DNA from 4 places in the Tigheibacillus halophilus genome. Region 1 is predicted to be linked to each of the others. Evidence: riboswitches for the same ligand, from Rfam matches in the RefSeq annotation. Region 1 holds a riboswitch; each other region holds the start of a gene.
What was found. Region 1 has a riboswitch for S-adenosylmethionine ahead of ACFSMW_RS18350 (5-methyltetrahydropteroyltriglutamate--homocysteine S-methyltransferase). Riboswitches for the same ligand answer to the same signal wherever they lie in the genome.
Positions count from the first base shown of each region.

Region 2: it holds a riboswitch for S-adenosylmethionine, as region 1 does, so the genes downstream of both, ACFSMW_RS00685 (5-methyltetrahydropteroyltriglutamate--homocysteine S-methyltransferase) here and ACFSMW_RS18350 (5-methyltetrahydropteroyltriglutamate--homocysteine S-methyltransferase) in region 1, are expected to answer to the same signal.
Region 3: it holds a riboswitch for S-adenosylmethionine, as region 1 does, so the genes downstream of both, ACFSMW_RS18855 (OsmC family protein) here and ACFSMW_RS18350 (5-methyltetrahydropteroyltriglutamate--homocysteine S-methyltransferase) in region 1, are expected to answer to the same signal.
Region 4: it holds a riboswitch for S-adenosylmethionine, as region 1 does, so the genes downstream of both, metK (methionine adenosyltransferase) here and ACFSMW_RS18350 (5-methyltetrahydropteroyltriglutamate--homocysteine S-methyltransferase) in region 1, are expected to answer to the same signal.

Region 1 covers NZ_JBHUIZ010000016.1:87,701-95,189, forward strand. Annotated here, with positions in the region: gene paiA (spermidine/spermine N(1)-acetyltransferase) at 1-518, opposite strand, end outside; gene ACFSMW_RS18335 (MarR family winged helix-turn-helix transcriptional regulator) at 538-990, opposite strand; gene ACFSMW_RS18340 (YczE/YyaS/YitT family protein) at 1,106-1,750, shown strand; partial or broken gene ACFSMW_RS18345 (transposase) at 2,006-2,265, shown strand; gene ACFSMW_RS18350 (5-methyltetrahydropteroyltriglutamate--homocysteine S-methyltransferase) at 2,381-3,493, opposite strand; SAM riboswitch class I at 3,660-3,760, opposite strand; SAM riboswitch class I at 4,012-4,118, shown strand; gene ssuE (NADPH-dependent FMN reductase) at 4,257-4,811, shown strand; gene ACFSMW_RS18360 (LLM class flavin-dependent oxidoreductase) at 4,836-6,221, shown strand; gene ACFSMW_RS18365 (LLM class flavin-dependent oxidoreductase) at 6,255-7,316, shown strand; gene ACFSMW_RS18370 (ATP-grasp domain-containing protein) at 7,313-7,489, shown strand, end outside.
Region 2 covers NZ_JBHUIZ010000003.1:21,943-29,431, reverse strand. Annotated here, with positions in the region: gene ACFSMW_RS00690 (NAD(P)-dependent oxidoreductase) at 1-1,056, opposite strand, end outside; SAM riboswitch class I at 2,117-2,240, shown strand; gene ACFSMW_RS00685 (5-methyltetrahydropteroyltriglutamate--homocysteine S-methyltransferase) at 2,350-3,459, shown strand; gene ACFSMW_RS00680 (FUSC family protein) at 3,567-5,636, opposite strand; gene ACFSMW_RS00675 (LLM class flavin-dependent oxidoreductase) at 6,117-7,103, opposite strand; gene ACFSMW_RS00670 (DUF3219 family protein) at 7,105-7,404, opposite strand.
Region 3 covers NZ_JBHUIZ010000017.1:85,641-93,129, forward strand. Annotated here, with positions in the region: gene ACFSMW_RS18845 (sodium:solute symporter family protein) at 1-358, opposite strand, end outside; gene ACFSMW_RS18850 (LLM class flavin-dependent oxidoreductase) at 363-1,766, opposite strand; gene ACFSMW_RS18855 (OsmC family protein) at 1,852-2,304, opposite strand; SAM riboswitch class I at 2,478-2,588, opposite strand; gene ACFSMW_RS18860 (heavy metal translocating P-type ATPase) at 2,712-4,919, opposite strand; gene ACFSMW_RS18865 (cytochrome c oxidase assembly protein) at 4,976-5,746, opposite strand; gene ACFSMW_RS18870 (YcnI family copper-binding membrane protein) at 6,079-6,723, opposite strand; gene ACFSMW_RS18875 (copper resistance protein CopC) at 6,799-7,489, opposite strand, start outside.
Region 4 covers NZ_JBHUIZ010000002.1:41,715-49,203, forward strand. Annotated here, with positions in the region: gene ACFSMW_RS00420 (ABC transporter ATP-binding protein) at 1-144, opposite strand, end outside; gene ACFSMW_RS00425 (ABC transporter substrate-binding protein) at 161-1,180, opposite strand; gene pckA (phosphoenolpyruvate carboxykinase (ATP)) at 1,517-3,100, opposite strand; SAM riboswitch class I at 3,411-3,518, shown strand; gene metK (methionine adenosyltransferase) at 3,720-4,928, shown strand; gene asnB (asparagine synthase (glutamine-hydrolyzing)) at 5,426-7,336, shown strand; gene ACFSMW_RS00445 (C39 family peptidase) at 7,373-7,489, opposite strand, start outside.

The DNA of each region.
Region 1 (7,489 bases):
CATCTAAGTGTTTTCACCATGATGAGGTCGATTTGTTCTTCATCCCCCATATAGAAAGAATGGGCTCCAGTTTGGATAAAAGCGTTTTTCTTATAAAAAGCAATCGCATTTTCATTTTTTTCCCATACGCCTAGCCAAATTTTCTTTTTATGATGTTCCATGGCGATTTCTATAGCGCTATTTAGCAAATATTTACCAAGTCCATTTTTTTGAAATGGATGCTGTATATAAATTCTTTCAATCTCAAGTGATCCTTCTCCCATTTCTTCGGATTGGGCATCATCCATATTGACCTTTAAATAGCCGGCAAGTTCATGATTGAAACAGACAAAAAAGAACTGTGAAGCAGTATTGGATAACTCTTTTTCTAACTGTTTTAAGTTAAACGCTTTTTCCAAATAGGCATCCATGTTTTCAGGTGCATTCTGGTGCTTGAATGTATCATGGAATGTATTATAGCTAATTTCTTGCAGTTTGTGTAAATCTCGCAGGGTACACTTTTTGATATGAATAGTCATTCCTATGTATCGCTCCTTATTAATAGTTTCTTTTGTTACCTTTTTTAACAAATTCCCAGTCTTTTTCTATATTTTTTCTTACCCTTTGCAGGAGCTTGGAAATAGTCTCAACTTCTGTTTTCGAAAATCCGGCTAACGCGACGGTATTGGAGTGGTCATTTTCTCTTATTATAAAAGGATAAACATTTCCTCCTTTTTCTGTAGGAAAGAGTTTTTTAATTTTTTTGTTGCGTGCATCATCTTTCTTTTCTATAAACCCATTCATCTCAAGTTTTTTAATAGCACGGGCAGCTGTTGTGCGATCCACTTTTGTCATTTCAGCAAGCTTCTCTTGAATTATTCCAGGGTTTTCACATATTCGAACAAGATATAAATATTGCCCTTTTGTAAGGTCATATTCTTTAAATTCTATATTACTTATAGAGTCCAATGCCCTTGCGATCATGCCGATTTCACGGAGAATTTCCATTATAATGAACTCCTTCCATATTATCTTTGTTGCAAGTGCAATAAAAATGACATATAGTAAGTTTAACTTCGCTTTGTTGTATTTGCAACAAAAAATAATGGCAAAGAGGTGACAGTGAATGAAATATATCTATTTTGTATTGGGCATTTTTATATTAACGCTGGGTATTTCTTTCACTATACAATCAAACCTTGGAACTTCGCCCTTTGATGCACTCTTGGTAGGGTTAGCTGAAAATGTGGGGCTTACGGTGGGCAGCTGGGAAGTAATCATAGCTTTATTATTGATATGCTGCAATGCCCTTTTGGGAAGACAGAAATTAGAAATATCGGGTTTGTTAACGGCATGTATAACGGGTATCGGCATTGATATGTGGCTCTTTTTATTGCATAATTTCTTGACACCTGAACTATGGTACAGCAAAGTAGTTTGTTTTGGAGTTGGCTTAGTAATTATAGGACTCGGAACAGCGATTTATTTACACACAAATTTCGCACCTATTCCAGTGGACCGATTAACATTAATCATACAAGCATTAATGAAAACAAATATAGTTTTTTCCAGAACATGTATTTACCTCGTGTTCTTGATAGCAGCGGCGGCTTTAAATGGACCAATTGGCATCGGCACTATACTGACGGTTTGTTTAGGAGGGTTAATACTTCATTGCTTTATGCCATTTACTGGGAAAATAATCAATCGCAAACTAGCAGACGCCAGTACATGGCCAATTCATGATAAAGCAAAAAAATCTTCAGTCTAAGAAAGATTGCTGAAAAAGTCTAAAAAGGCAAACCAGATTCTTTATAACGCTCTAGTTTGTTTTTTTGTATTAAACAATAAAATCCAAATAATCAACGGCTAATATAACTTATATGGCGGGAAGCACCGTTGATTTTCACTTCAGGTGGACGCTTTCTGCGAGATTTTCGGCTGTTGCCTTTCCGCGGGAGTCGCTACCTTCCGTGGCAATCAACGGGATACGCGATTTCTTAAACAAATGTAGGTGGTGTCTCGGATAATCTCAAACCAGCAATCTCTATCGCTTAGTCCTTTTACACAAATTTATAAGCTTGTCGTGCCAAAGGATAATATGTTGCGCCAGATCAAAAAGCTTGTAGATTTTGTACGCCATGAATAAAATGAACATATTGTTATGGCAACGGACGTAATGCAGTCCCGCCCATTCGCATGTTCAAATACCTTCTGCTTAAATCCATTTTTGACTTATCCGATGTGGATGTCGTGAAACGTTCCCAATATGAAACCCCCACTAAAAATCCAAAAAGGAATTTTAGGGGGGATTTTGTGTACAGAAAACCTGTATCATAAAATAACCTTAGATTTTCAGTGGCCTCGTCTAAGAAGTTTTTTTGCTTTTCTTGCATACTGTCTATATTTCCCCCCAGATTTCTTTCGCGGTTTCTACAATAAATCGTAATTTTTCCCATTGTTGTTCTTCTGATAAAATATTTCCATGATGCGTAGAAGCGAAACCGCACTGTGTGCTCAAGCATAATTGCTCCAGCGGAACATATTTGGCAGCCTCCTGGATCCGTGCCTTAATGAATTCTTTCTCCTCCAGCTCACCGAATTTGGAAGTGACTACACCGAGCACCACTTGTGGCCCGCCAGCAGGAATCTGAGCCAGCGGTTTGAAATCTCCCGAACGTTCGTCGTCATATTCCAGGAAAAACCCATCCACTTTCTCCTTAGCGAACAGTGTCGGAGCGATATGGGCATAACTCCCTTCGAAAGCCCATTTGCTTCGATAATTACCTCGGCAAAGATGTGTAGTCACATATAAATCCTCGGGCTTGTTCTCCAAGACGCCATTGCTGACACGCAGGGCAAGCTCGATCAGTTGTTCTCTGGTGTAACCCGCTTCACATGTTTGCAGCACTTCAGTGTTCAATCCCGCAATATACACATCATCCAATTGCAGATAGCGTACGCCTGCCTCGTAAAATGCCCGCAAAGCATCCTGATACGTTTTGATTACGTCATTGGCATATTCCTCCAGGTCCGGATAAATCTCTGAATTGCGGATGCCGCGATGAAAGAGTTGGTTTGGGCTGGGAATCGTCTGTTTGGCAATGGCGCGTCCATTTACAATTTTCTTGAACGCTTTAAAGTCTTTAATAAAAGGGTGCTCTGGATTAAAAGAGATTTTTCCATGATTACGGATATTGTAGCGCTCTGTTTCTTCTCCTTTGAAAGCATATCCTGATTCTGGCACATACCCTTCGAAGCCGTTGAGATGCTCTAAAAAATCAAGATGCCACCACGTTCTGCGGAATTCTCCGTCTGTCACGGCTTTTAAGCCGACTTCAATTTGTTTGTTCACGACCCGTCGGATTTCATTTGTCTCCACTTCCCGAAGTGCTTTGGCTGAAATAGCTCCTTCTTTATATTGCTGACGCGCATCATGTAATTTCTGGGGACGCAGCAAACTCCCCACCTGATCTGCTTTGAATGGCACTTTGATTAATGTTTCTGTTGTCATTACAACCTCTCCTTTTTTTCAGGAAGTTAAAAGCTGACATTATCTGCCTCTTCAATCTGACTGACATTGTCATTTGGTGAAGCCTGCTGAAGAGATGGGTGTAAAATAAAAAATCTCTTCTATTAAGAAAGAAGAGATTTAAATGACAGTACGACCCGTGCAACTCTTCTTATCTTCAGCTTGAATGCTTCTGGAATTGGCACAGTACCGATTCGGTCTGCTGCCGAGGCTTCAAAGGGCCAGTCCCTCCACCTCTCTGGATAAGAAAAAACGTATTTTATTTTGATTAATATAAATAATACATATATTTTTGTGTTAAGTCAATGAGAAAATAAAAAATTCTAATTATTGGTTGAGGAGATACAAAGCAAGGTGTATTGCACATTTCGGGCATTTTGTTTTTTCATAGAGGATAAAATAGATCTCCAAAGTTTCATGGTGGAACGGAATTTTAATATTAATCAAAAAAGTATTGACTTATTATTATTCCAGTGATAACATCACATTTAATTCAATAATTCTTATCAAGAGAAGCTGAGGGAAGTGGCCCAGTGAAGCTTCAGCAACCTCTGGCAATGCCAGAAAGGTGCTAATTCCACCAAGTGTCATTCTTGGGAGATAAGAGCGCATAAGGACGTTATGACCCTCTTTTCTTATCCGGGAAAAGAGGGTTTTATTATTTGTCAACGTACAATGAGCATAAGCGCTATATAAACCCGAGTTTGGTTATAAGAATAATGTGGATATAGGAGGAATCGGCCGTATGCAAGAAGTTGTGATCCTGTCAGGTAGCCCATCCGCTATTTCCGGGACTGAAAAAGTGTTGGAGCATTTAGGAACAATATTGACGGAAAAACATTTTTCTGTGAAGCACATTTCGGTTCGCGACGTTCCCAAAGAAGACTTGTTTCAAGGTGATTTTGAAAGCCAGTCTGTCATCGAGCTGGGAAGATCTTTGCAAAGAGCCGATGGTGTGATTATCGGGTCGCCGGTTTACAAAGCTGCATATTCAGGAGTTTTAAAAGCGTTGCTGGATATTTTACCACAGGATATTTTGCAGCATAAACCAGTATTGCCACTGATGACGGGAGGAAGCCCCTCCCACATGCTAGCGTTGGAATACACGTTGAAGCCGTTACTGGCAACATTGAAAGGGCAAAGTTTAAAAGGTGTTTATATGCTAAACAGCCAAATCGCCAAGCATTCACCTATTCCAATCACGGATGAGGATGTGCTGAATCGTATGAAAAAGCAATTGCATTATTTTATCGAGCTGCTGAAAAGGCAAAAGACATTTGCCGTAGCATCGCCATTCTGAATAAGCAGGAGGAGGCAATACTTCATGACCAAGAAAAGGATTTATTTAAATGCATTTGAAATGAATTGTGCAGGCCATCAATCACCTGGACTGTGGACTCATCCTAAAGATCAGTCCCACCGTTATAAAGATAGCGAATACTGGATCGCTCTGGCAAAAACATTGGAAAAGGGACGTTTTGATGCTGTATTTCTCGCTGATGTTTTGGGGACTTATGATGTCTACAAAGGTTCAAGGGATGCTGCAGTCCGCCAGGGAGCCCAGTCACCGGTGAATGATCCTTTGCTTGTAGTGCCGCTTATGTCGGCGGTCACGAAACATCTCGGCTTCGGGGTGACAGCATCGGTAACACATGAACATCCCTATACATTTGCCCGCAGGATATCCACATTGGACCACCTGACGAAGGGAAGGGTTGGGTGGAACATTGTTACTTCTTATTTAAAGAGTGCCGCCGTCAATATGGGGCTGGATGACCAAGTAAAGCATGATGAGCGTTATGATATCGCCGATGAGTATTTGGAAGTTTGCTACAAACTGTGGGAAGGCAGCTGGGAAGATGATGCTGTCAAAGTGGATAAGGAAAACGGTATATTTGCGGATCCTGCAAAAGTGCATGACATTGCGCATGAAGGAAAATACTTCAAAGTTCCTGGCGCACATTTATGCGAACCGTCTCCGCAACGTACCCCAGTAATTTTTCAGGCTGGGGCATCAAGCAGAGGGCGCGCCTTCGCAGCTGGTAATGCTGAATTGGTATTCATCGGAGCTCCCACAGTCGAAATAGCAAAAAATACTGTTCAGAAGTTGCGGAAAGATATAAGGAAAACCGGGAGAGAACCAGAAGAAGTCAAAGTTCTGACTATGCTTGTCCCCATAGTCGGCAGAACAGAAGCAGAAGCAAATGCAAAATATGAGGATTATAAAAAACATATTAGCTATGAAGGGGCATGTGCATTACTTGGCGGCTGGACAGGAATAGATTTTTCCCAATTCGATCCGGACGAAAACCTTCACTATGTAGAAAACGATGCTATCCAGTCAGCGGTTGAAAATTTTACGAGAATAGATCCTGATAAGCAATGGACAGTTGGAGAAATTATTGAAACCGTCGGAATAGGGGGGATGGGAGCATCCGCTGTTGGAACCCCTGAACAAATCGCCGATGTGATGGAGACATGGGTCACTGATGCTGACGTGGACGGATTCAATATCGCATATGCTGTTTCCCCTGGTACGTTTGAGGATTTTGTAGAACTAGTCGTCCCGGTTTTGCAGGAAAGGGGACTTGTACCAAAGGGATATGAAGGAGACACCTTACGGGACAATCTGTTTGGAAATGGCAATCATTTGCCAAGTCATCACCAAGGAAAAAAATATGCTTTTCAACCTGTCACGTTAACAGAATGAACTATCTTGAAATTTACTGAAGGAGGGGCAAGAATGAAATACGGTTTTTGGCTGCCCGTTTTCGGCGGGTGGCTCCGCAATATTAAGAATGAAGGGATGTCTCCGACTTTCGAATATGTCAAGAAAGTCGTAACATCCGCAGAAAAATGGGGATATGATACCACGTTGGTTGCTGAGTTATATTTAAATGACATCAAGGGAGCAGAAGAAGAAGTGCTGGAGGCCTGGTCAACTGCAGCTGCACTGGCAGCGGTAACAGAAAAAATGGAAATTTTGGCGGCGGTTCGGCCTGCGTTCCATAACCCGGCTGTTACGGCTAAAATGGCTGCGACAATTGACCATATTAGTAATGGACGTTTTACATTGAATGTTGTTTCCGGTTGGTGGGCTGAGGAAGCAAAACAATACGGAGCAGCGTTTACAGGACATGACGAAAGATACGATCGCACGGGGGAATTCCTGGAAATTTTGAAAGGATTGTGGACGGAAGAATCTTTCTCTTATGATGGAAGGTTCTATCAAATAGAAAACACAAAGCTATCACCGAAACCGATACAACGTCCAAATCCTATTTTATATGCGGGTGGAGAAAGTGAGAAAGGAAAGCAAGTGATTGCATCCCTTTGTGACGCTTATGTCCTCCATGGGCATACGGTAGAAGAAGCAAGGACGAAGATTTCCGATATGAAAATGCGTCGGGAAGCAGCCGGGCGCAAACCATTACAATCCATCGGGATGGCAGCATATGTGATTTGCAGGAATTCTGAGGAAGAAGCCATCAAAGAATTGGAGAAGATCACCACTGTGAATGAATCAGATGCTTATGCCAGCTTTAAAGACTTCACTACCAAATCCGAGCTTGAACAGCAAATCCAGCTGCAGGATTACTCTGTATCGAATCGGGGGCTGCGGCCGAATCTTGTCGGTACTCCGGAACATATCGCTAAACAGATTTTGGCATTTGAAGAAGCCGGAGTGGACCTATTGTTATTACAATGTTCTCCACAATTGGAGGAGATGGAAAGCTTTTCAAAAAAGGTCATGCCGAAAGTGGAAGAATTGCGCGCACAGATGATGAGAGGAAGTGGAGTATGAGTAAGGTATATGTGCTACATGAAAATAATGAATGGACTGCCCATTTACTGAAACGATTGGAAGAATTGAATCTTCCATTTGAAGATTGGTTGATTGATAGTGGGAAGGTTGATTTAGCCTCTGTGCCGCCAGAAGGTGTCTTTTACAACAGAATGAGTGCTTCTTCCCATACC
Region 2 (7,489 bases), on a different contig from region 1:
CGCCGATTGCAACTTCATGCGCACGCACTCCATTTGCCGGATACGACCATTTTCATCACCGATCAAACGTTTAGGTGCCACTAACCATCTGAATTCAACACCTTCTTGTTTGGCAAATTCATATTCAAAATCATATGCCGACATTTCTGCCTCCGTCCGGCGATAAAGAATTTTAACATTTTCGGCACCGAGTCTCACTGCTGTAGTGGCACCATCTATCGCTGTATTGCCGGCACCGATAACAGCCACACGTTTCCCGATAAACGCAGTTGTATAACGCTCGTTTTTGGCTTCTTCCACCAAGTCAATGGCATCATAAATTCCTGACAGTTCTTCTCCTTCAATGCCCAGCATCGGTACTTTTGACATGCCCGCTGCAAGAATCACCGCGTCATAATCACTCATCAGATCTGCAGCAGATACATCCTTGCCCACTTCCGTGTTTGTATGAATCTTCACACCCAAATCCGCGACCTGTTTGACTTCCCACAATGAAATATCCTTCGGCAGTCGGAATGGAACAATACCATGCGTATCTAGTCCACCTGCTTCAGCCTTGCTTTCAAAAATCGTCACGTCATACCCCAACAGTCCAAGTTCACGCGCTGATGACAATCCTGCCGGCCCACTGCCGACAATAGCGATTTTTTTTCCGTTTTTTTCTCCAGCTTTAAACAGTACCTTTTCGTTTTTAATAGACCAATCGGTGGCAAAACGCTGTAAGTCACCAATCATAATAGGCTTGGTAACATGATTCAGCACACAAGCTCCTTCACATAATTCCTCAGTCGGACAAACTCTGCTGCAACTGGCTCCCACTGGATTTGCCTCCATGATTGTTGTTGCCGAGCCTTTCAGATTCCCGGATGCAATTTTTTTGATAAAACTTGGGATATTTATCCCTGTGGGGCAGGCTTTGATACAAGGTGCATCGTAACAGTAAAGACATCTGTGGGCTTCGTCTAACGCTTCTTGTGCATTGAAACTAGGCCTGGACTCATCAAAATTTTTTGCCAGCGCTTCTGCTGACAGTAAATTTTGCAGTAAATTTTCCACTGAAAAGCCTCCTTACAGAACTTATGGACTTATTATTTAGCAAATCATATCTCATGTTTATTTTTACAAACCATGACTATCGATTCTGGTTGGATGTTGAAATCACCCCCTAAAAATCGAACATATTTGAACATAATTTATCTCATCTATTTTATGCAATGCTTAAAAAGTAAGCGTTTGCATTATTTACTCGCTATTATAATGATTTTGAATTAATTATATAATTGACATAGTGTAACATCATTACAATCATTATTAGGCACTTTGTAGCGATTTAAAATTTGCAAAGACATTATATTGGATGAAATTTTCCTGTCACGGCATCCACACGTCCGCAAATAAAAAACAGTAGCGATGATTGATCCTACAATCCCATACTGCAGCACTTTCAGACGTTTTTCCAAGTATTCAAACGGTGACAGCGCGCCCAGTATTTCCTACATTTTTCTCATATGTTTTCCTAGAACAGATAAATTGATAATCCCACCGGCGGCATCGCCAATCACATACATGATAACAAACCATCCCTGTTGAAAAGGCTAAAGGGGACCCTGAGAACATGAACACGCACATGGATGTGCTTTGCATAGTTAACGCAGAACGGCGGGACAATATGCGGTCACCAGGTAAATAAGAATCTGGTGATTTGGAAGCTTTTTTGGAAAAATTTAACCCGATGCAGGAGAGGATTAATCAATAAAGGATAAAAATGACAACATCCAACCTCACTTTTCATTCCTCTCCTTATCCTTTAATTTATCATCCCTATCCTTGATGAATACATGATAATACCCAGAGCCAACCAAAAAAAGGCCATGGAACGATATACTAAAAACTGTCCCCAGGGAATTAAACATCTACTTCTCCCCTTGCAAATATAAATAATCTAGTCTAGTTCAAATTTATGTATGTAAACAAGCAATATTACAAAAAAATGAGAATCTGCCCTGGCACTTCTTTCCGAAAGCTGTCACGCTATTAACAGTTACAATCTATTTCTTGACATTTTAATTTTCGAACAGTAAAGTATGAATTAATAGAAAATTGCATAGTAATCATTTTCTTATCCAGAGAGGTGGAGGGACTGGCCCTGCGAAGCCTCAGCAACAGACAAACATTTTGGCGTAAAAACGCATAAATGCAGTACTGTGCTAATTCCAGTAGTGAGAACTAGAAGATAAGAAGAGCGAGCAGCCTCATGCAGAACCCTCTTCTTTTTTCTGGAAGCGGGTTTTTCTTGTTCAGGGTTATACAAATTTATTTACAGTCAACACATGAAAGGAAGATGATCTAATGACAAACACAACCATTACTGTAAAGGCACCTTTTCGTGCAGACCAAGTAGGCAGTCTTTTGCGTCCGAAAAGCATTCATCGGGCAAATGAAGAATATAAAGCAGGCAAAATTTCTGCCGAAACATTACACGAGATACAAACGGAAGAAATCAGACGGGCAGTGGATAAGCAAATTGAAATTGGCCTTCAAGCTGTGACAGACGGAGAATTCCGGAGAAACTGGTGGCATTTTGACTTTCTGGAACAACTGGACGGTGTTGAGGGGTATGTTTCCAAAGAAGGCCGCCCATTCAAAGGGATCCAGACAGAAAAATATAACATCCGCAATACCGGTAAAATAACTTTTAAACCTGACCACCCTTTCATTAGAGATTTCAAGGAATTCAAGAAAATTGTCGGTGACCGTGCTGTCGCCAAACAGACTATTCCCAGTCCAAACCAGTTATTTCCTGCCGGTATTCGGAATAAAAACGTTTATCCGGATATAGAAGACTATGCCAAAGATATCATTCAAGCCTATCGGGATGCAATTCAGTCCTTTTATGATGCAGGCTGTCGATATCTGCAATTCGATGATGTCTATCTGGCCGGCCTATCCTCCTCTGAAATGCCATATAGCGATGGTGAATTTACAAGAGAAGAACTAATAGAGCTGGCATTAAGCGTCGTCAATCGAATTCTGGAGGATAAACCAGCAGATTTAGTCATTACTACCCACCTTTGCCGCGGTAACTACCGTTCAAAATGGGCTTTCGAAGGGGGTTATACGCCGATTGCTCCTTACATTTTCGCAAATGAGAAAGTGAACGGATTCTTCTTGGAATACGATGACGAGCGTTCGGGGGATTTCGAACCGCTTAGCTATATTCCAGAGGGGGGCCCATCCATCGTTTTAGGGGTTCTTACCTCCAAAAACGGAAATTTGGAGGACAAGGAAACGATCAAGTCGAGAATAAAAGAGGCTTCCAAATATGTGCCACTTGACCAGCTATGCCTGAGCACACAATGTGGTTTTGCATCCACCCATCACGGAAACGAACTGACCGAAGAAGATCAGTGGCATAAATTGCGTTTTGTTGTAGAAATTGCGAAAGAAGTGTGGGGATAGGACAGGCGGTTCATACCTAAAGGATCTGGGACAAAACCCAAAGTTTTATCCCAGATCCATCTAATGAATAACTTACTTCCACCTTTCGTAGACCTATTTCTACCTGTTCAGTGCATGTTATGGGCCCATCTCGCTCCTATCTTCAAATTTGCTGACCCGCCAGCTTGAAGTCCTTCTTGAAGTGCCTGCATTTCTTGGTTAAGGGAAGGATATATATGAATAGAAGGAAACTCGATTTGGCTTGGTGGCCGGGCAGATTTTGCTGCTTCTGCAAATTCTTTCAAAGCAGTTTCCAATTGTCTCAGCTGATCAGCCTCAAGGTGGTCTTCTATTGCTGGGTGCTTAGACCCAGCGATCACGAGATAGCCTATCCTTTGCGCTGCAACAACTGCTGGCCAGTATGTTTCAAGTGCTTTACGCTGTTGTTTTAATTCCCCAGTAGCATTATCATAAACAGACCTCACATTGACCAGTGCAGTTTCGACGTTGCGCCGCATTTTTTCAAATTTCTCTTTGTCTATTTCTTCCTTGAAACCCTCGGGAGACGTGAGCATGACAAGCAGCAGCTTTCCTTCTTTTTCAATCAACTGCCCAAGAACTGCCGGCAATCTAGTGGAGGAGGCATGCCGCCATAACAAAAGTCCCCCAATTACACCAATGATACAACCTGTTATCGTATCCAACAGACGTGTAGAGATTAGACTATCAGCGGTGACACCGCTCCTGCCACTTTCCGCCATGAGCAAAGCAAGCGGTGTGATAAAGGTCACCCCAAATCCATAATTACGTGTAATGGTGAATTGAATACAAAATTGTAGTGCCATGATAGCAAAAGCAATAATAAAAGGGGACGACTGTAGAGCAACAAGTCCCGCTCCGATAAATATTCCAACTGCTGTTCCAGCGGCCCGCTGAATGGACCTATGAAAAATCGTTACTGGGGTCGTCCCATTCAATACAGCTGCACAAGTTAAAGGTACCCAGTAAGGCCGTTCGGTCCCAAAAGCGGCCGCAATCAATGTTGCAGCCACAAGTGAAATTCCTATTCTGAAGGTTGTCGGAAGAACGAGAGAATCCCGGTTAAACGCCCCCATAAACGTGTCAAGAAACGTCTGTTTTCTTAACTGGATTCTCTGTTCTGATTCATATTTATCAGCTGCTGCAACACAAACTGCAGTGGAAAGTTCTCGAAAAACCCGTTTCCTGGCAGCCGTCTCTTTAGCAGGACGGGGTACATGGATAGATTGTGCTTTTTTGGGGTCAGAAATGGCATCAGCCAGATAACGGACTGTACTGGCCAGCTCATCGACCAACTTTCCACTTTCTTCGGCGGACAATTCCACACCTGCTAAAAATAGTGCATTCGCACGGTATGTCAATTGTTGCAGCCGGGCTGTTTTTCCAGTGCGCGGCAGGCGCCGTATTTCAGCCGCCTGCACAACCTCTTGCGCTGTTCTTAAAGCCACGGTTGCATTGCGTTCCTTATAATCTGCTTCAAAAGAACCGATCGCAGACAAAAATCCCGCAACTTCCTTATAGGCATTCTCTACAGCGGTATTTTCCGGTCCTCGTGGTTTTACGATACAACCTGACATCGATAAAACCCATGCCCAGCACCCTCCCAAGGCTACCAACCCTGAACTGCTCAGAGCACTGGATACTGGTATTGGCAGTCCAGTCCCCACCGCACAAACGAGCGTGAACAAAAAACCAGATGGTTTCGGTACCCGCCACGTTTCACAAAGAAAAAATGCCAATGTACTGACCCCAGCAATGGTAAAAGTCGTCAACCAAAGACTGCTCCCAGACAAAATACCAAGTCCCATGGATACGGATAACCCAATTAATATTAGAAATAAACGGACCGCACGCTGTGCATATGGTTCATTATTGGTATATGCTGCTGTCAGTCCCCCCATCGCCGCAAGCAGTCCAAGCGATAGATTTCCTGCTGCGGCTCCGACCATCAATGGAATTCCCATGCTTAATGCAGCTAAAGTCGCCTTTTTCCATGGATAGCCAGCGGAACGGAGCTGGAAAATTGCCCAAAATGAACGATGCTCCGACTCTGGTGGTTTAGGTACAGGAGGCGAATATGAATAATATCGTCTGTCTTCTTCCATATTTTCTTGTTGGTCTACTTTGTTTTGCTCGGTGCCGTGAGACTTTGAATTCATATATATCCTCCGCGAAACAAGATATTTCTTATATTTTCCTTTTTGAGACAGTCAGATTTCTTATACCACTTATCCTTATAATGTACACATATACGAAAAATACCAGGCATCAATTGAGAAATGCCTGGTGTTTTCTTAACCTGAAACAAAATAAAATGCTGTTAGCTGAACCCACTCCCAGCAAGGTTAGTTATTTGGCTCTTGTATGACTGCACAATATCGCCAGAAAGAATGAAAACCATATTATATGTAAAGAAAAGGAGATATCGATTGAAAACTGACTGGACTTGGGAAGGATCAATGAGATTGTGGATTACATACCAAAAAGAGGAATTTAGAGTGGCTTTTTTTAATGATAACCATTGCGCTTCTATGCCCGAAGACACTTTAACCTCCCTTTGGTTGATACATGCGCCCAATTGTTAGGGAGTCGCTGCATTTCTTCCTGCTATTTCCTGCCATCCTATATTAGGTAAAGTCTCAAGTTTGTTTTACACCTATTGCATCAGCAATCAATTGATAAGAATGTATGCGGTCTTCCAAAGAATGGGCAGTCGTTAAAATCATGATTTCATCTGCTTGATATTGTTTTTGCATGTCAAGAAGTGCTTTTTTTAAATGCATTGGGTCCCCAATGACCATATTCTGTTTCATTTTTTGCAGCTTTTCCTTATCCTGTTTATCCAATTGAAAATCTTTCGCTTGTTCAATGGATGGTATGTACTGGCCTCCACCCTTCTCTGTTTGCAAATGCCAAATGAGTGAACTCAAAGCGATCTCTTCCGCTCTTTCTGCTGTATCCGCACAAAACGCCGAAACAGTAAGCAATACTTGGTTTTTTTCTCCTTTAACATTTGACCGAAAGGCACTCCGATAAGCTTCCAAAATAGGAGCCCCATCTACATTACTCATAAACTGGCCAAATGCATAGGACATTCCTTTTTCTGCTGCCAGCACCGCACTCTTTTTACTCGTACCAAGCATCCATGGAATGGGTGAGACATCTGGAATAGGAGCTGCCTTTAAAGTGGCATGTGCATTGTTTAAAAAGTGAACCAGTTCATCTACCAACTGGGGGTAATCATACACGCTTTGCAAGAAATTATCGGATAATGCATTCGTTGCTTCGGCTGATCCGCCAGGCGCCCGGCCGATACCGATATCTATCCGATCTGGAAACAATGTCGCTAACATATTAAATATTTCCGCCACTTTATAAGGTTTATAATGCGGCAGCAACACCGCTCCGCTTCCGATACGGATTCGTTGTGTATGGGCACCAATATAACTAATCATCACTTCCGGTGCAGAGCAAGCGATTCCTGGTAAATCATGGTGTTCCGTCAGCCAGTAACGCGTATAACCAAACTGTTCCGCAGCTTGAGCCAATTTAAGCGACTGATTCAGCGCTTCATATGCAGTTTGACCAGCTGAGATTGGAGATTGATCCAATATGCTTAGTCTCACTTCAATTCACCTTTTCCTTCAATGGCATTTCCAACAATGTCACATGATAATCTCCGATATTTCCAGGATTATAAAGATTTGTTATCGAAGTAGAGTAGGTCTGAATTTTCCCCTGGAATGCCAGCTTTTTTTCCGGAACCGCCACATCAAAAACCTCTTCGTACAACAAGGTCGCGATATCGTGGTATGCTTCACTGGTTACTTTAAATGACACAGCGATTTTTTTAAAACCTTGGACCTCTTCTTCTTTATATTGCTCCACATAGATGACCTTATCATTCAAGAAAATTTTCCTTACCAATCAAATCGTCTCCCTTTATGAAAGGATAGCACTTGTAAAGAGAATGTGGCAAATGGGATGTTTCGTACCATGATGGGATAAAAGT
Region 3 (7,489 bases), on a different contig from region 1:
TCTTGTAAAAATCACCAAGCCAGTCTGGCAAGGATAGGGATTTTTGTGTAGTATTGATTGCACGTGCTCTTTTGGCAACCATGAGCACACCAATCGGACCTCCGCCTATGATAGCCAAAAATAACCATAGATTAGCATAACCCCATTCGTGGGACCAGCCGACGTATCCCAAAAATGTAGCGGCGCTTAGATAGGTAGCGGCAAAGGAAAGCCCAAGCAAGTATGGGCCAAGTTTTCCTCCGCCGATAGCAAAATCACTGATGCTTTTTGTTTTACCTCCGGAAACAAAACCAATACCGATCATGACGATGACAAAAATAACGAAACCTATCCATGTGTATAGCCTGATTGTCTCCATGTCCTCAACTCTCTCTTATTGTGGTTAAAGTTTTATTGCCTGTTGAAATGCGGGTTTTCTTTGCTGGGTGACTAGATGGCAGATGGACTGAACCTTTACCATATAGATTTTCCCGTAATGTACCAGCTTCATATTCAGTCCGGTAAATTCCGCGTTTTTGCAGTTCGGGCACGACATGGTCCACGAATTCTTGGAAGGTCCCTGGAGAATATGCTTGGGCAATATTAAAGCCATCTGCATCCCCCTCATCAGCCCACTGTTCTATTTGATCGGCAATTTGTTCTGGTGTGCCGATAAATTTTACAGTACCATTGCCAAGTCCGTGATTTTTAACTGCTTCTTGTAATGTCCATCTTTTTTTCGGATCTTTTGCATATAAATCCAAATTTCCTTGTACTGCTTCTGTTTTCATTTCTTCGATGTACTGATTTGGGTCATATGTTGAAAAATCAATGCCGGTATGTCCCGATAAAAGCGCTAGCGTACCTTCATAGCTGACATGGTTTGTCAGTTCTTCATATTTTTCGTAGGCCTCTTTTTCTGTGGAACCGACAATTGGCAGGATCATGGGGAATATCTTGATGTCTTCAGGCTGCCTGCCTTGCCTGCGGGTACGTTGCCTAAGATCGGCAGTATACGCTTTGACCGCCTCCAAAGAGTGATTTTTAATGAAGACACCCTCTGCGTGTTTTGCCGCGAAATCTCTTCCCCGTGGTGATGCACCGGCCTGGAATAGAACCGGTGTCCGTTGTGGGGAGGGCTCAACCAGGTGGGGGCCAGGTACATGAAAGAACTCTCCTTCATGATGTATTGCATGAATTTTTTCGGGATCGGCAAATGTATCGCTTTCCTGATCCAGTATGATTGCGCCGTCTTCCCAACTCTGTTCCCATAATTTGTATACTACTTCAAGAAATTCGTCAGCACGATCATAACGTAAATCATGGGGGAGACGTTGCGGCAATCCCAGGTTAGTAGCCTCACTTTCCAAATAAGAAGTCACGATATTCCATGCAATTCGCCCCTTGGATAGGTGATCAAGTGTAGACAACTGCCTTGCAAGAGCATATGGTTGTGCATAGGTAGCTGATATCGTTACTGCAAAACCAAGATTTTCTGTAACTGCAGCCATTGCAGAAATAGGTAAAACCGGATCGTGGGCAGGAAATTGCACAGCATGCTGGGCCGCGGGTTTGAAGCTGTTTTGATAGACGCTGTATGTGCCGAGAACATCAGCAATAAACATGGCGTCGAACTTTCCTTTTTCGAGAATTTGAGCCGCTTCTGTCCAATAAGAAATACGATGATGGTTTGTTCCTTGATCCTTTGGATGTTTCCACAATCCAGTCGAATGTGGGGAAGGGGAATGTTGGATAAAACCGTTTAAATGAATTTGTTTAGTCATTATGCAAGACTCCTTTATTTTTGATTAAATATATAGGTTTAGTTGGTTTAATACTGTGGTTAGCCACAATGATGATGATGCATCGTTGTTAATAGGTTGGATGTTCTACGATAACCTGGGATGCTTTTAATGCAACCGGATTGGCAAGTGTATCACCTACAGGGCAATGAGTCTCGATAAACTCTTGATAAGCACTGATTTTTTCTGCTGGTGCCTCTGTATCAATATGAAAAATGTAACGAATGTTAGAGAAACCCGGTCTGACATTCGATTTATTCAGAAATCCGTCCGTATCCAGATCACCTTCAACTGTTACCCTGAAGCCTTTCAAGTCAATACCGAATTGTGAGGCGTAAGTCCGAGCCACGATGGCCTGGCAGGCGCCTAAGGCTGATAAGACTACTTCTACAGGATTCATTCCTTTGTCTGAGCCTCCGAGCTCTTGTGGTTCATCGATGAGAATGCGGTGTCCCCGTGATTCGGTTTCTACTAATAGATTCTCCTTCCAGGTTGCTGTTGCGGTGAATGTTTGTTTTGCCATACTGTTTTCTTCTCCTTTCAATTTGCGAAACTTTTACTTTTTCCTACTCTTCGTGACATTGCTAGGCGTACAGCTAGTGAACAGGGTGAAGCTTAAATTCTTTTCTTGTACCAAAAAGACCCTTCTCCGCATTGGAAAAGGGTCCACAAAAATAATTTCTTTTTGCGCAAACCTTCTCATCTGCGAAATGCTGGGCATTTCTCTGAATTTGGCACCGTAATCTGTTGTGAGATTCGGTTGCCGAGAGTTCACAGGGTCAGTCCCTCCCTCTCTCTTGATAAGAAGCAAATATGTGCTATTTAATTGATTATAAGCAATCTTATCACAAAAAAAATAACTGTCAACCAATTTTGAAAAAAATGTAAAGCTACACCTTCCATTTTCCACACTGGAGATGCAAACAAGATTTAGTCCAGTTTCACTTTTTTCAGTCTGAGTGCGTTCAATACGACGGTGACAGAACTGCACGCCATCGCGGCGGCGGCAATCCATGGTGGCATAACCCCGACAATTGCCAAGGGGATCATCAGGATATTGTAGAGAAAGGCCCAAGTGAAATTTTGTTTAATGTTCTTCATTGTTTTTTTACTGATAGCAACAGCGTCTGTCAGCTGCAGTAAATCATCATTGACTATCGTGACCCCGCCCGCATCCAGGGCAATGTCTGAACCTGCTCCAATGGCAATGCCAACATCAGCAACTGCAAGTGCCGGCGAGTCATTCATCCCATCTCCAACCATTGCAACAGTGTGTCCTTCCTTTTGCAGCTGTTTGATTACGGCAGACTTTTCCTGTGGTGTCATTTCAGCCTGGAAATGTCTAATACCTGTTTTGCCCGCGACCTGTTTTGCGGCAAACTGATTATCGCCAGTCAACATGATGACGGGGAACTTCCTTTTACTTAACGTTGACACTATTTTGGCTGCGTGAGGTCTTATCTGATCTGTGACAGCGATGAATCCAACAAATTTTTCATCCATAAAACAGACCATGACAGTTTTTCCTTCATGCTCCAGTTTTTTCAGTAAATCAGCTTCTGTTTTAGAAAATCGCTGTTTTTCCTGTAAATGTCGCCGATTTGCTATGAAAACTGGCTTACTCAAAACGTATCCTTTTATTCCTGCACCTGGGAGCATTGAGACAGCTGTGGCATCTGGCAGACGCATGTGATGTTTTCTTGCTTCTGACACGACTGCGTTGGCAAGTGGATGGTTTGCTGCATTCTCCAGTGCTCCCATATAAAGAAGCAGTTGATTGTTAGTTATCCCATTTACGTAGATATCACTCACTTCCGGTGTGCCCTGGGTGAGTGTGCCGGTCTTATCAAACAGGAACACATCACATGAAGCAAGACGTTCCAGAAATTGACCTTCTTTGAACAAAATACCGTGCTGGGCTGCACGTCCACTTCCAACCATCACAGATGTCGGGGTAGCAAGTCCTAAAGCACATGGACAGGCAATGATCAATACCGCAATAGTTCTTTCTAAAGCGATATTGAACTGTCCTGTTTCCAGCACGATATACCAAGTGATAAAAGTGCAGGAAGCGAGGAATAGAACAATAGGCACGAAGATGCCGGTAATTCTATCTGCAATATGCTGGATCGGCGCTTTCTCAGATTGCGCTTCTTCCACAATATGGATAATTTGTGCCAGCGCTGTATCAGCTTTGGCTTTCGTTACAATTATTTTCAATGAGCCATGATGGTTGATAGTGCCGGCATATACATACTTTCCAGCATCCTTTTCAGTAGGCAGGCTCTCACCTGTCAGCAGTGACTCATCCACAGTGGAACTCCCGGAAAGAACTTGTCCGTCAATAGGAATTCTTTCCCCGGGTTTCACTAAAATGATATTTCCGGGCTCTAAAATCGAAACCTCCATACGTTTTTCCATGCCGTTGCTGAGCACCGTTGCCATATTGGTTTGTAATTCGTATAGTTTTTTGATGGATGCTGTCGTCTTTGCCTTTGTACTGGCTTCTAATCGTTTTCCTAATAAAATAAAGGTAAATATAAAAGCACTTGTTTCGTAATAGAGAACGATATTTTGGGATGAATGGTCTGTATAAAACGAGGTGAATGTGAGATAGTGGCTGTAAAAGAAGGCAGCAGAGGTGCTCAGTACAACTAAAACATCCATGTTTGCACTCTTGTGCTGCAAGGCTTTCCAAGCCCGGTCATAAAAAGGTCGTCCAATAATGAATTGGATAGGCATAGTGATCATCAATTGGAAGATCGGATCGTTGAACAAAACAGGGACATAAATGCTTCCTTGCGTTAAATGAGAACACATAGACCAGGCTAAAGGGATAGTCAATAATAATGATAATGTGAAATGCCATTTGAGACGCCATAATTCTTTTTCTTTTTCCTGCTCAGATGAAACCCGGTCATCATTTGCTTTTCTTGCGCTAAAACCGATTTTTTCTATTCTGCCAATGATATGGTCAAGATTTGTACGATTGTCTTCAAAAGTGACACTGCCTTTTTCTGTCGCTAAATTCACTTGTATATTAGATACGCCGTCTATCTTGGCTACTGTTTTTTCGATCCGCATCGCACATGCGGCACAATGCATGCCTGATACATCCAATTGTTGTGTTTTTTCCATGGGAATCTCTCCAGCTTATCGTTGTATTGAAACCATTTTATGATAACTGTCTTTTTTTAGAACCGTGGTTTGTTTTTATAAACTTCGCCCATTTTTGCCGTTAGCATGATGGCGAATTTATGGAAGAGCAGCATGATCAGCCCTGCGATAAATTGATCAAGGGCAGTGTTGAAAGGGGGAGGAAGGGGCTGAATGTTCATATCTGCAGGCATGCAAAGCATAGCAGACAATTGAGTCAGCATCGGGTTATTGCCTGCACCCATGAAAGCAGCCAAAATGAAGACCATACATGAAGGCATTAATAGGGCACCGTTAAGGAAGGCATATCTTTTCTTGTTAATGTATGAAGGAAGAACGAGTGGCCACCACATGAGTAATGCCAATAATAACAGTAAGTATTCATACAAAGACCGGATACTCGCATATTTGGACATGAAAATCATTACATATGGAATATGATACAGGAGGAAACATACTGCGAATAAATATAAGGCTATTTTGCAAAGAAGTACTGTTTTTTTGCCATTGGCGAACTGTGTGACAATGTGTGGAAGGCTCATCAAAATAAGAGGAGGGCCGAAGAAGTACAAGATGCTCATGTATGTCATGTGGAAACTGAATGATAGGTGACTGATCGTTTTAAGTGGGCTGCCCAAAAGCAAATAGAATAATCCGGCGGCGATGATGAACAGGGAAATGTGAAGTGTGTGTATTCCTGAATAGTCCCAGTATCTGGCGCAGTAAATATATGCAAGTACAATGACGAGCAGACAGATAAGCATTGGCATGTTCCAGGTCAGTTGTCCAACAAGCAATGCTTCAATCATACCATCCCTCCAGTTTGGTTATTTCTAGTCAGAAGATATGTATATGCAGCCCCAAGTGATATTATGATGTGTTTGTAAGGGGGAAAGGGTGGTTATTTCTCCCTATAATTTTAGCCATAGTTGTGAGCTAATTCCCCGCTTCTGGTAACCTATCATCTTTACAAGGCTCGCTTGCCGCCTGGTGCACAGGAAAATTGCGTTAATGATAGATAACATGCAACAAATGAAAAAACATCCGACATGCACTTGAGCATGCCGGATGGGGGAGTATCTCTTTTTCTTACAATTACTCTCAATCAGAGCGGCGATAGGGGAAACATCGATCTTGAAACTTAAGATGTTTTTTTACGGAACAAACTGATCAAAGACAATAATATGGCCACAGAAGCGAGGACGATTGGCAACCAGTTAACAGATGTATCACTATCATTTGATGGGGTATCACTATCCGAATTATTTTCCGCGGCACTCTCATCTTTTGTTGCATGGTGGTCCCCATGCGGCGCCGCCTGGTCGCCTTTGGCGATGGTAGTTACAGAAGCAGGTTCTTCTGCATTTTGCGGTCCGACCCACTCGACGACAGATCCATCAGCATATTTTTGTAATGCTTTCCAGCTGATTTTGCCTGGCTCGCTTGGATTGGCAGCAATAAAAGAGAATTCAATGAATTCATTTGGCCCGATTCCGCCTTTTTTAGCCCTCCAAATCACAGAAGAGATATCACCATCTTTATTTTTTTTCAGGGTATAATCCCAGTCATTCATTGGCAGTACAGATACCAGACTCACTTTTTTTGGGACCTGCAGTGTCACTTCTGTTGTATTGTTATCCTTTTCGACTGGCACACGTACAGTATATTTCTCATATGCATTTGTCGTACTTTCAGATGGGTGTACAGTTACATGTGCATCTGCGGCATGTGCCACTGCGAAAATAAAGCAAAAAGACAATAACGAAACTAACCATTTTTTAGTCATATCGATTCTACCTCCAGTAATAAGCGGGGAATCCCCCAGATTTTTATATCATTGAAAGATCGCTGCTATCTCCTGTCATTTGACGCCCATAATAAATAATTTATCTGACCAGTTAAGCTGGGTTCCATCAGGATATGTCGCCTGAATATGGATGTGCCATGTACCTGCCATTGTAAAAGGCAGCTTCGTATGATAACGGCCAGATTGTGATTTTTTTGGCATTAACTGTCCGGAGTCCATATCGTGTTCCGGCATGGTGATTTCAGCCGTGACATGTTCGGCATCCTGTCCTCCGGACTTAGGTAGATTAACTGTCATCTTCCTATCACCGGCTTGCAGTTTTTCAATATGGACATGCGCGTCCATTTGATGAGAGACTAACGTTTTTTCATAAGTTTTGATAGGAATTGGATATGCAGATTGACTCATCCATACACCAAGTACAATCACGATTAAACCGATTATCCATTCAGTGCGGACCAGTTTGTTTGTAGTAAAAACCCGCCGTGATTTCCATTTTAATGTTTGATAGGCCGCCAGAATTAGCATAAGCAATGTTAGTGCAATCTTGACAACCAGTAATGCGTTCCAAGGCATCCAATCTTTAATCAGAGCAGTCCATCCAGTTTGCATGTAAACCATGCTGATTCCGGATAACACGACCAGTCCAGCCATGACCAACATTTTATTGACAAAAAATGGTCTAAAAAGCTGCCATGGTACATCATCTTGTGCTTCTTTTCGATTCCAAACGGTCAAGAGCAAG
Region 4 (7,489 bases), on a different contig from region 1:
CGTCGATTTCCCACAGCCGCTCGGACCGACCAGGGAAAGGAATTCCCCCTCATTCAAGGAAAAAGAAATATCGTCAAGCGCTTTTGTCAGGCTTTTTTTTGTAAAATAATGATGTGATACGTTCTCTAATGTTAAGAATGACAAATGATCGCCCCTCCATTTACTTATTCATAACGTCTTTAGCAATATTGGTGTCGACAAGTTTTTCATATGGTGCATCACCTGGCAATTCACCAGCTTCGTCCATGATGTTTTTCAGATTTTCCCATCCTTCTTTTTCAAGAAGGGGATCTGTCGCATAGGATCCCTGGGCTTTATAGCGCTCCACGGAAGACGTCAGAATATCCAATTCTGTATCATCAAAGTAAGGCTGAATGACATTCGCTATTTCTTCAGCGGAGTGTTTATCGACCCACTGCTGTGCTCTGAAGATCGCTTTGGTGAATTTCTCTACAGAAGTTTTATCTTTCTTCATATAGCTTTGTTTTGCCATGAAAACGGTGTAAGGAACTGTACCGGATTCTTCTCCAAAGGAAGCGACAACATGGCCTTTTCCTTCTTTTTCAAAAACACTGGCTGTCGGCTCGAATAACTGTACGTATTGATAGTCGCCTGTACCAAACGCGCCGGGAATATTAGCGAATTCTATATTTTGCGATAGATGAAGGTCCTGGTGTGGATCAATATCATGCTGTTTCAAGACATATTCGCCAACCATTTGTGGCATACCGCCTTTTCGCTGCCCCAAAAAGTTTGAATCCCGTACATCCTGCCATTTGAAATCAGGCTGCTCATCTTTGGAAACTAGGAAGGTACCATCCGTTTGGGTCAATTGTGCGAAGTTTACGGCGTAGTCCTTGGAACCTTGCGAATAGACATAAATAGATGTCTCCGATCCGACTAGTGCAATATCAATACCATTTGAAAGCAGGGCAGTCATCGTTTTATCACCGCCCCATGTCGTCTGCAAATTGACATCGAGGCCCTCTTCTTTAAAAAATCCCTTTTCCAATGCGACATATTGCGGGGCGTAAAAGATCGAGCGCGTAACTTCCCCCAGCTTCACCTTTGCGATGGTATCCTTGGCGTTTCCGTTACCGCAAGCCGCAAGAGCTACAAGCAATATACAGAAGAGACCAGCTATATATTTGCTGAATTTCAAATGTATCCCTCTTTTCATGGATAAATTATTTTGTCAGCACAGTGTATGCAGGGTGAGAAAATGTGTGAACGCCTATAAAGCAGTCAAGCACCACTTTTGGAAAAGCAATAAGAGCCGCCGCTTCAGTTCTGAATGTTGCAGTGAAGATGATAGAGACTATGTTTGGACATAACAAAAAAACCGGCCCATATTTTATGGCGCCGGCTCATTTACGGACGAATGTCCTTATTTCCTTTCCAGGTTCATGAATCTGGAAATATATAATAAATCCTCTTGGGATGAGGTAACAATAAATGAAACTGTTAAAGCTGCTATCAGAATTTGGGTGGACTGAAATCCACGACTGTTATGAGTTCACCCTTGATAAACAGGGCCAGCCATCATGATTTCACGGTTGACATGTGTGAATTTTTTGAAATTCTTATGGAACTTGTTTGCCAGTTCTTTTGCTGCAGCATCATATCGGTCTGTATCTTTCCAAGCTTCACGCGGAACCAATACTTCATCTGGAACACCGGGCACGTGAAGCGGCACAGCTAATCCGAAAATGTCATCTTTTATGGTTTCGGTTTTATTCAATTCACCCTCCAAGGCAGCATGAACCATTGCTCGTGTATAAGAAAGCTTCATGCGTTTACCCTCACCGAATGAGCCACCGGTCCAACCAGTATTGACGAGAAACACATTTGCTTGATGCTGGTCGATTTTCTCCCCAAGCATCTTTGCGTAAGTTGCGGGCGGGAGCGGCAAAAACGGAGAACCGAAGCACGCAGAAAAAGTACTTTCAGGTTTCGTTACACCGCGTTCAGTGCCGGCTAGTTTACTAGTGTAGCCACTTAGGAAATGATACATTGCCTGTTCCTTGCTCAATTTGGAAATGGGCGGCAGAGTACCGGATGCATCTGCAGTTAAGAATATGATTGTATTTGGATGTCCGGCAACGCTTGGTTCAACAATATTGTCCATATTATCTAATTGATAAGCTGCTCTTGTATTTTCAGTCAAAGATGTATCGCTATAATCTGGTACGCGCGTATCCTCATCGAGTACCACATTTTCCAGAACAGTGCCAAAGCGGATAGCATTATAAATTTGCGGTTCCTTTTCAGCAGACAGATTGATACATTTTGCATAACATCCGCCTTCAATATTGAATACACCGTGTGGACTCCAAGCATGTTCATCATCACCGATGAGTTTTCGGTATGGGTCAGCAGACAGCGTTGTTTTACCTGTGCCTGATAACCCGAAGAACAAAGCGACATCACCTTCCTGGCCGACATTGGCGGAGCAATGCATTGTTAGGATGTCATTTTGCGGCAGAAGAAAATTCATGACAGAAAAAATGGATTTTTTGATTTCCCCGGCATATTCTGTTCCGCCGATCAATATAATGCGATGTTTGAATGATACACAGACAAATGCTTCCGAATTAGTCCCATCCACTTCCGGATTTGCTTTGAAGGTCGGTGCGGAAATCACGGTGAACTCCGCCTCGTGATCTATTAGTTCCTTTTCATCAGGCCTAATGAAAAGCTGTTTGGCAAATAGGTTGTGCCAGGCAAATTCATTGATTACCTGGATGGGCAAGCGATAGTCAGGGTCGGCTCCTGCAAAGCCCTTGAAACGAAAGAGCTCACTTTTTCCTTCTAAATGTGCAACAACTTTATGAAGTAATTTTACAAATACTGATTCGTCAAGTGACTGGTTTACAAGCCCCCAGTCAACCAGATTACTGGTCAATTCATCTCGGATGATGAACTTGTCTTTTGGTGAGCGTCCAGTGTATTTGCCGGTAGTGGCCCTTATTGCGCCGGTGGAGGTCAGAACCCCCTCATTCGTAGAAGTGATTTTTTCAACAAGTCGGGCTGTGCTCAAATTTTCATGCAAATTTGGATGATTGCACAGTTTGTTCACTAAAGACGTTCTTTCCATCATGTTCATCATTCAGATAACCTGCCTTTTTAGTAGTGTAGAAATTCATTCGATAAGTAATAATCAGGATCAGACACAGAATGTGTTGCTGTTGCAACAGATTAGGTTAAAATGGTATTACAAGTCCGCAAACGATAGAATAAGAAATATGCTCTCTTTCCTGTTTATGGCAAATGTAATGTTTCTGCATATTAGTATAACACATTGAAATTAATAATCCATACTAATAAATTATTTTTTTATCTATATATGTAGAAGTCGTAAAAAGTTGACAGCTCTTGCTCATTTCGTTAACATTAGTACCGAGCGGATACTCTTATTCAGAGCTGGTGGAGGGACAGTCCCGATGAAACCCGGCAACCATCACCTACGTGAATTGGTGCTAACCTGTTGCAAGGGCTAACTCCTTGAACAATAAGAGCGAAAGGCTTTTCCTTTCCTCTGGCATGGCAGGAAGGGTTTTTTATTTGCCTTAAAGCACGTCATGAATCTTCTATAAAAAAGCTGCCTGCACATACAAAAGAGTGAATGAAGCTTTTATTGAAAACATGAAAAAAGTAATTTAAATCTCTTGATACTAAGGGGAGTTCCGTACCATATATTAAAGGGAGGATTTAGCCTTATGGCTAAAAATCGTCGTTTGTTTACATCTGAATCGGTTACCGAAGGGCATCCTGATAAAATATGTGACCAGATTTCAGATGCTATTTTAGATGAAATTATCAGTAAAGATCCTAATGCAAGAGTGGCATGTGAAACTACAGTAACTACTGGTCTTGTACTTGTTTCTGGAGAAATCACTACGAGTACGTATGTCGATATACCAGCAATTGTCAGACAAACAATCAAAGAAATCGGTTATACGAGAGCCAAATATGGTTTTGATGCGGAAACTTGTGCGGTATTGACTGCAATCGATGAACAGTCTCCGGATATTGCCAGTGGTGTAGATACAGCGTACGAAGCACGCCAGGGAAAACAAACTGAAGAAGAAATAGCTGCAATCGGTGCAGGTGATCAGGGGCTTATGTTCGGCTTTGCCTGCGATGAAACGCCAGAACTGATGCCTTTACCGATTTCTTTGGCGCATAAGCTTGCCAAAAAGCTCTCTGATGTACGTAAAGAACATGTGTTGGATTATTTGCGCCCAGATGGAAAAACACAAGTAACCGTTGAATATGATGAAAATGATAAACCAATGCGTATCGATACTATCGTTATTTCGACACAACACCATCCTGACATCGAAACGGAACAGATTGAAAGAGACTTGAAAGAAAAGGTGATCAATCCAATAGTTCCTGTTGAATTATTGGATGAAGATACCAAATATTTCATTAATCCTACCGGCCGATTCGTCATAGGTGGACCGCAGGGGGATGCAGGTCTGACGGGACGTAAGATCATCGTGGACACGTATGGCGGTTATGCACGGCATGGGGGCGGCGCTTTCAGTGGTAAAGATGCTACGAAAGTTGACCGTTCAGCCGCCTATGCTGCACGTTATGTAGCGAAAAACATCGTATCCGCCGGACTTGCAAAATCCTGCGAAGTTCAACTGGCATATGCGATCGGTGTTGCTGAGCCGGTTTCCATCGCAATCAATACTTTTGAAACTGGAAAAGTAAGTGAAGAAGCATTAGTATCCGCTGTGAGGGACATTTTTGACTTGCGCCCGGCGGGCATTATTCAGATGTTACAGCTTAAACAGCCTATTTTTAGAAAGACGGCTGCATACGGGCATTTCGGGAGAACTGACGTGTTATTCCCTTGGGAAAAAACAGATAAAATCTCAGAACTGAAGGCTGTTACTGAAAAAGTTTCACAGTAAAACGGCCAGGCTCATCGTTACGAGCGGATAGGTTCACTATCATCCGTTTAAAAAAGGTTATTTCCATTTCGCTTAGAGAAGATGGGAATGATCTTTTTTTCTTTGTTTAATTGATGCATGTTTCCCGCCATATTGTTAAAAAATAGGGAAAAGGAAATTGTCAGCTCTTGAATGGTCTTGCGTGAAATGGCGGAAAATAATTGTGATTAATTGAACCAAAGAGCTATCGAAAAGATAATTGTTTTATGATATACTTTCTAAAGTGTGTGTTCAAAAAATGGAAATGACCAACGGTGTTCAAGCTGATCTTTATCGAGTGAAGGCTTGTATAGTATTGCTGATGTCGGTTGCCCTTGCGTCACGGGATTGCTGACGAAGCTTCCTTTACAACCAGAACAAAAATACCGAGCTGTTGGAGTATGGGGAGGGCCATTTCAAAGTGTTTTTTGAGCATCCTCTTAGAGTATAAATACAGTGCAGGAAAGAGGAAAAAGAATATGTGCGGATTTATCGGAATGATTCGTAACAAACCAACCAGGCCGACTAAAGAGCAAATTACGCAATTTGAAAATCAAAACAATATCATTACACATAGAGGACCGGATGATGAAGGATATTATTATGATGAGTTCGTATCGTTCGGATTCCGCCGTTTGAGCATTATCGATTTGGACAGTGGGAAACAACCCCTTAGCTACGACGATGAAAAAATATGGCTCATTTTTAATGGTGAAATTTACAATTACATCGAATTGAGAGAAGAGTTGCTGAAGGAAGGATATACGTTTGCGACTGATTCGGATACAGAAGTCATTGCTGCATTGTTTGCGAAACATAAGCAGCATGCATTTCAATATTTGCGTGGGATGTTTTCTATTTTAGTGTGGGATAAAGAAAACGAGACACTTTATGGCGCACGTGATCCTTTTGGAATCAAGCCAATGTTTTTCCATGAGGCTGCTGATGGCACTTATTTCGCATCTGAGAAAAAGAGCATAGCAATGATGCTTGAAGAAGAAAATGTGAATTTGGACGCCCTGCAGCAGTATTTAAGTTTCCAGTTCGTTCCAGAGCCAATGTCTATGACAAGCGGTATTAAAAAGGTTGAACCAGGGCATTATTTTGTTAAAAAATCAGGTGAATCGATTACGTTCCATCGCTTTTTCCATGCAGAATTCCGTCCAGTGCTGATGGATAAAAAAGGATGGATAAAACGAATTCAAGATGTAATGTATGATAGTGTCAATGTGCATATGCGCAGTGATGTACCAGTGGGTTCATTTTTGTCCGGGGGCATCGATTCGACGCTGATCGTTGCAATGGCAAAAAAATTTAATCCGAACATAAAAACTTTTTCGGTTGGATTTGCCCGTGAAGGTTTTTCCGAGATTGATGTTGCTAAAGAAACCGCAGATAAGCTTGATGTAGAAAACATCTCTTATGTTATCTCGCCAGAAGAATATGTGGAAAAATTGCCGAAAATCATGTGGCATATGGATGATCCATTAGCAGATCCCGCTTGCGTACCACTTTATTTTGTTGCGAGAGAAGCTCGCAAGCATGTAACTGTGGTACTTTCAGGAGAAGGATCGGATGAGTTATTCGGCGGGTATAATATCTACCGCGAGCCGGAATCACTGAAAGTATTTGACTCTATTCCGTCTCCTGCGAAAAACCTGCTTGCCAAAGTGGCTGAGGTGCTGCCGGAAGGAGTCAGAGGGAAAAGTTTTCTGCAGCGCGGAACGACTCCTTTGCGTGAACGTTACATCGGCAATGCAAAAATGTTCGAAAACGACGAGAAAAAACGTTTGCTTAAAACATATAAAGAAGGCGTCGATTACCAACAAATTACAGGCCACCTGTTTGATCATGTTGCCGGATATCCGTTGGTCAATCAGATGCAATACGTCGATATTCATACATGGATGCGAGGAGATATCCTGTTGAAAGCCGATCGTACCACAATGGCCAATTCACTTGAATTACGGGTACCATTTTTGGATAAAGAAGTGTTTCGCGTAGCGAGTGAAATCCCTGTGGATTTGAAGATTGCCAATGGGACAACTAAAAGCATCTTGCGTGAAGCATCGAGAGGAATCATACCGGACCATATACTTGATCGGAAAAAGCTCGGCTTCCCGGTCCCGATACGCCACTGGCTCAAACGTGAATTGAATGGCTGGGCCAAGCAGCTGATTCATGAAAGTGATACCGATCATTTGCTTCATAAAGATTATGTGCTTGATTTGCTTGAAGCACATTGCCAGGGCAAAGGTGACTACAGCAGAAAGATATGGACGGTACTGATGTTCATGCTTTGGCATCAAATTTTTGTTGAAAAAAAATTTGATGCCAAAGAGTTAAGTCAATTGGAAAACGATATTCCATCAGTCTATCAGACTATATGATTTGAGAACAGCGGCAAACCAAAACAGGCGATAGCATTATAATGCTATCGCCTGTTTTCCCATTTGTTCCCAAGCAGCGATGAAGTCTTTAATCGGTGCTTTTTCTTGTTTGTTCAGTGGATCATTAAAATAGATGAATTGATCATCATAACC